2 regions of the Bacillus sp. 1NLA3E genome follow, and region 1 is predicted to be linked to the other one. Evidence: riboswitches for the same ligand, from Rfam matches in the RefSeq annotation. Region 1 holds a riboswitch; the other holds the start of a gene.
The links. Region 1 has a riboswitch for FMN ahead of B1NLA3E_RS07885 (ECF transporter S component). Riboswitches for the same ligand answer to the same signal wherever they lie in the genome.

Region 1 (3,212 bases):
TACTGATCCCTTGTTCTTTTTAAAATGATGTCTTTGGTTATCTTTATGGCATTCGTTCGAACGTCAATTGGAAAGGGAAATAAGAACAAACGTCGCCTACCTCTGGTTTTTGGGTTTAAAATTCAAGGACCCAGTTCCGCATCACTCTACGATTAGTTGGAATCGTCAACACCGTTTTAAGGATACAAATATTTTTCAGGAGCTTTTTAATGAGATTGTTCTTACAGCGATAAATCATAAGATGGTTGGCGGACGTGTTTTATTCACAGATTCTACACACTTATAGGCAAACGCAAATAAACATAAGTTTACTAAACAAGAAGTGGAAGTGGGTACTCGGGAATATTTTGATGACTTAAACAAGGCAATAGAAGAGGTTAGACTCAAACACGGAAGAAAAGGAAAAAGTTGTAACACGACATATTTGGGAGCAACACAAGGAAAAGGTAAGGTTAAAATCGCTTATCTAAATCAGGAAAAATGCTTTATAAATTTAGAAAAGAAAAAATTGAGCGAACCTTCGCAGACTAAAAAAGAGCTGCATGGGCTTCGCTACTGCCGGTTACGGGGATTGAAGAATGTAAGTTAACAGGCTCTCCTTACTGCAGCCTGCCAAAAAATAAAAAAAATTGCAACACACTTATCCAGGTTGGATAAGGTGTGTTGCAATTCTTTAGGTTGATTTGCCCCTTGTTGATTGGAGCGGAAGGTGCGAAGACTCCTGCGGGAGCAGCGGGACAGGTGAGACCCCGCAGGAGCATTAGCGACGAGGAGGCTCACCGCCCGCCCCGCGGAAAGCGAAGCACCTGGAGTGGAAATCAACAGGTCCCTTAGCATAGACAATCTCATATTAAAAATCTGCATTTAATGTTCTGACAAAATGAAAAATTGCCGGGAAAATAACCTTTTTCGACAATCTGAGGTGAGAACCTATGGTCTCACCTTATTATTTAATTTTAGCTAGATTATGTTGATCACATACTTTTCATTACAATTTGTTTGTCAATCCAAGATTGCATACGGATAAATATTAAGAAAATGATTGTGCTCATAATCAACCCTTTCATAATATTAAAAGGAAGAATTGCAGTAACAATAAGTTGACGCATTTCAGTTGTTGACATGGCCGGTGAGTTTAAAAAGAATGTATAGGCAGGTAGAAAGACAAAATAATTTAATACACTCATAAAAATCCCCATTGAGAGTGATCCCACAATCAAAGCAAATGTCATGCCTTTACGCGATTTTAATTTTTTATATAGATAATAAGTTGGTAGAATAAACAGAATCCCTGCAATAAAGTTAGCAATCTGCCCGACTGGTACACCCGTTGCACTTCCTACCGTAAAATAATTTAGGAAATTTTTTATAAATTCAACTAAAACACCCGCCAATGGGCCAAAAATCAATGCTGCAATCAGAGCTGGTATATCGCTAAAATCAACCAACAGAAAATTAGGAAACGGCGGCATTGGGAAATTTAGCAGCATCATGATATACGAAATACTACTCAGCATTCCAATTGATACAATAGCTTTTACTTTTAATTTTTTCATTTTTTCTCTCTCCTTTTGTAATCTATCCACTTCAAGAAGAAAGATCCAGCACTGTAAGACGCTACCCCTAAAAACAGAAAACCCTCAAGTTTTTATACTTGAGGGAGAGTTAATAAGGCACGCTTAATAACCGTTCAATTATTTAACATTGTTGAACGAATGCAGAACCTTCATCTTCTCCCATCCAGACTATACTGTCGGCTTTGGAATCACACCAAATCCTGCTCAAAAAAGAGCTCGCGGGCTTAGAAAAAAAATTCAATACCGCCGATTGGGAATTTCACCCTACCCCGAAGATGAATCGAATATTAAGATTTGAATTCTATTATACTTGAAAGAAGTGGAGTTGGGAAGATCCAGGTCTACTGGCACGCTTTGGTTTTTCTTATTCCACGAATTTGTCCTCAGAATATTCACAAACAATGGGACTACATTTGTAAGATTTTCTTTCAGGTTAATAATATTCCACTCCAAAAGTATGTAAGAATTTCTGACACGTTTAATGACAATGAGTTCAAAGTACTCTAAGCTGAACCTAATACATCTTTATTTAGGATTGAGGGGAGGCCATATGATATTAAGGGTTCTACAGTTTTTCATCATTTTGGGGTTTCTCCTGTTAGGCTATGGTACCGTGATTCTCTTTCATATTCCTTTACCTGGTAGTGTTGTTGGCATGATATTGCTGTTTATTTTCCTCCAAACAGGAATAATCAAATTAGCATGGATTGAGAAAGCTACTTCCTTTCAGTTAAAACATCTAACCTTACTATTTATACCACCGATTGCCAGTCTCTTTCTGTCTTCAAGTTTTCTTAAAATATTACAATGGCCTGTCTTAGTAATTATTATTGTGAGTAGTATATGCTGTTTGCTAGGCACAGCCCTCCCAGTTGAATGGTATGAAAAAATAATAAGGAGGAATGTAAAATGACCCTCTTAATCATAAATGTTATATTCTGTATCACCCTCACCATAAGTTGTTACTTTTTAAGTTTAAAACTCTATCGTAAATATAAAAAAGGCTGGCTAAATCCTTTATACACTGCATCTATTCTACTTGTTTTTTTGTTGTTTATTTTCCATATCCATGAAGCGACCTACCGGCAGGTTAACCACATCTTTAATCAACTATTACAGCTTGCTGTTGTTTCGTTAGCTGTCCCGCTATATAAACAATGGTCTTTCTTAAAGAAAAACTATAAAAAAATCCTTGCTGGCGTGATTTGTGGGACGTCCTTGGGAATGATCTCGGTATTAGGAATGGCCCAAATTTTTCATTTGAAACATCAGCTGTTGGCTTCACTGATTCCTAGGTCGGTAACCCTACCAATTGCTTTAACCATTTCCAGTGACCTTGGAGGGATTACGTCGACAACTATCTTTTTTGTAATTATTTCAGCTTTAATATCACTGATCATCGGGCCAAAATTATTAAATCAATTGGGTATAAAAAGCAAATCTGCAAAAGGTTTAGCAATGGGTACCTCAGCGCAAATGCTCGGGGCAAATCGTTCGCTCTTATGGGGAGAAGAAGAAGGGGCAATGGGAAATATCGCGATGACCACATCTGCCTTGTTTCTTTCAATGGTGGTGCCAATCATTCCATATATTTTTTAAACAAAAACCCGTTATCCTCATTTAAAAAAAGTACCG
Region 2 (3,212 bases), 1.2 Mb from region 1:
GTTCCAATTTCTCGTCAAGGGAAAGTATCGTCATTATTCAGGCTTACAGTCCGCATTAGCACGTCGGTACCAAAAGTATAATGATACAATTCGCTTTCTGGATGAAGAAGAAAAGGCAGGGAATGCAATCGTGATTCGCCCAACAGTTCCTATCGAGGTTGGGCGGATGGAACGTCGACCAGAAAAGCTTGAAAAGCTGTATCGGGCAGGCTACAAAGATGCCAAAGGTTATATCGAAAAAATCCAGAAATGGTAAGTAACATAGAAATATATTTGAAGCCCCTCGACCAAGGTCAGGGGTTTTTGTCTCTATTAGGGGATGATTGGTGTAACATTATCATATTTGTTTGAGTAAAATAATAGAATGGTATAAAGCATTAATTGGATAAGGAGAAAATCTGATGAACATCCAACAATACTACCGCTCCGCGGCTACTGTTTCTCTCAATGGGAGCCTAGCAGCATTTGTTCCTGTGATCATCATTCTAGTAGGAAGTATATTGTTTTCAGTTAACCTTCCACTTTTGTACGTTATGATACCTTTTTGTGTTTATAGTTGTATTTGTTACCAAGTTTATTTAATCCAGCATCAACGTTGCCTTGAAACTGAAATAACAGAAACACAAGTGGATACAACTTTAGAAAAATCCCAAAAAATCCTGATTACTTTTATGCCAGCACCGTCCTTAAGAATGTTATTATTTGAACCCAACGGTTTTTTAATTGGTGAAGTTAGAGATTTTAGGTTTTGGTGGTTTAGATGGTTCCTTCCCTATTTTGCAGATAAACTTATTCCTAATGTGTATGGCTTATACGACCAACAAAATAAATTGCTTGCACTGTATTCAGTAAATGAAAGAAAAAAACAAGTCAAAATAATGGATTCAGTAAAAAATGAAATAGGTATTTACCACGAGTATATAAAGCCCATATTTTCATTAGAAAAAAGAGGTACCATCCATTCACTAATCGAAAATCATTACATTCAAGTAGAAGGTTCATCTCTTTATCCGCATATAAAATTTAGAAATGAAGAAGGTTTCATTATCGGAAAATTGATTAAAGGGTGGATGCCACTTAACTGGGGAAAACAGTTTCGGGATGCAAATACTCCTTTTATCGTTTTAGAAGAACAAGTGGATGTAACAGATAAAATTTTCATGGTAGGTGTGTTAGCTTATTTTTTTAAGTGTACAAGCCACTAAAGATAAAAATGAATAGAATAAGAAAATTCCACCTAGAATAAATGTTTTTGGTATAAATTCATTGCAGTAACAAAACAATTAGGGTAAGATGTCAGTAAATAACTGAATAATTTAGGATCATATCATAAAAAATATGATCGCCTTCGGGGTCGGGTGAAATTCCCAACCGGCGGTGATGAGAAAAAAATTCTCTTAGCCCGTGACCCGTTTTCATTGCTTATTTTTTATCTGAAAACGGTGGATTTGGTGTAATTCCAAAGCCGACAGTAAAGTCTGGATGGGAGAAGGTATGTTAGCATATTAAAAATGCAATTTTTTATGCGTATTTAAGTATGTTTATTAACCCCGTACATTTTTATTGTACGGGGTTTGTTGTTCTTATTAATATACATAATTTGGTTCAGTCGTAAGCTATGGCCCTGGAAAAGATTCGTTATTTTATCGTTTTTGTATTACTGAATAAAGGGGGGATACTATGTTTACAGGAATTATTGAAGAAATTGGCACCCTGCAAAAAATACATAAACAAGGTTCCACGTTAATTTTGACCATTCAAGCACCAAAAATCTTAAGTGATGTCCATTTAGGTGACAGTATTTCAGTTAATGGTGTTTGCTTAACTGTAACTGATTTTACGAAATCAGCATTTTCAGTAGATGTCATGCCGGAAACATTTCACGCCAGTTCATTAGCTTTTCTAAAAGCTGGGTCTAAAGTGAATTTGGAAAGGGCGATGGCTGCAAACGGGCGGTTTGGTGGTCATTTTGTATCGGGTCATGTTGATGGAACTGGGACTATTTCTGCTATTAAAGCCGAGGAAAATGCTGTTTATATTGATATTTCGATCCCTGAAAATGGCGTACCATTTGTAATGGAAAAGGGGTCGGTGGCTATTGATGGAACTTCACTTACCATTTTTTTCGTAAAGGACCGGACGATCACAGTCTCACTCATTCCTCATACAAGAGGTGAAACCATCTTAGGGCATAAACGCATCGGAGCTAAAGTAAATCTTGAATTTGATATGTTAGTGAAATATGTTCATTCAATTATGGAGAAAAAAATAGAAACCAATGCTGGAGGAACTGGGATTACAGCGGATTTACTGAAACAAACGGGATTTATGTAAATGGAGGGAGCAATAAACCATGTTTAATTTAATTGAAGATGCCTTGGAAGATTTAAAAAAGGGTAAAATGGTGATTGTATGTGACGATGAAGACAGAGAAAACGAAGGTGACTTCATCATGTTAGCGGAATTCGCTACTCCTGAAGCCATTAATTTTATGGCAAAAGAAGGTAGGGGACTTATCTGCACTCCTATCACAGAAGAGTTGGCCAACAAACTTGATTTAAGACCGATGACAGAAACGAATTCAGATTCTCACGGTACAGCATTCACTGTCAGTATTGATCATATTAGTACTTCGACCGGAATTAGCGCATTTGAGCGCTCTACAACTGTGTTAAGCCTGTTGGAGGAATCAGCTAGACCGGCGGATTTTAATCGCCCTGGTCACATTTTTCCACTCATAGCAAAAAATGGCGGAGTTTTGCGAAGATCTGGACATACAGAAGCAGCGGTCGATTTGGCTCGTCTTGCTGGTGGGAAACACGCAGGTGTCATTTGTGAGATTATGAACGAAGATGGCACGATGGCAAGGGTTCCTCAACTAAAGATCATTGCCGAAAAGTTTCAATTGAAATTAATCACGATTCAAGCTTTAATTGAATATCGATTGGTACATGATTCTCTTGTTAGAAGGGAAGCGGAAGTTCATCTGCCTACTTCGTTTGGGGATTTCCAAGCGGTTGGATATACGAGTATCGTCGATGGGAAAGAACATATTGCATTGGTCAAAGGTGATATAACAGAGGATCAACCTGCTCTTGTGCGCGTACATTCGGAGTGCTTAACCGGTGATGTGTTTGGATCTTACCGATGTGACTGTGGGCCACAGCTTGAAGCAGCTCTTATGCAAATTGAAGAAAATGGGAACGGCGTTC

Region 2: it holds a riboswitch for FMN, as region 1 does, so the genes downstream of both, ribE (riboflavin synthase) here and B1NLA3E_RS07885 (ECF transporter S component) in region 1, are expected to answer to the same signal.

Annotation. Positions count from the first base shown of each region.
Region 1 is NC_021171.1:1,631,073-1,634,284, reverse strand. It holds partial or broken gene B1NLA3E_RS23775 (transposase) at 1-682, shown strand, start outside; gene B1NLA3E_RS07885 (ECF transporter S component) at 975-1,556, opposite strand; FMN riboswitch at 1,725-1,858, opposite strand; gene B1NLA3E_RS07880 (CidA/LrgA family protein) at 2,128-2,490, shown strand; gene B1NLA3E_RS07875 (LrgB family protein) at 2,487-3,176, shown strand.
Region 2 is NC_021171.1:2,880,950-2,884,161, reverse strand. It holds gene B1NLA3E_RS13640 (patatin-like phospholipase family protein) at 1-256, shown strand, start outside; gene B1NLA3E_RS13635 (hypothetical protein) at 402-1,205, shown strand; FMN riboswitch at 1,341-1,498, shown strand; gene ribE (riboflavin synthase) at 1,681-2,334, shown strand; gene B1NLA3E_RS13625 (bifunctional 3,4-dihydroxy-2-butanone-4-phosphate synthase/GTP cyclohydrolase II) at 2,354-3,212, shown strand, end outside.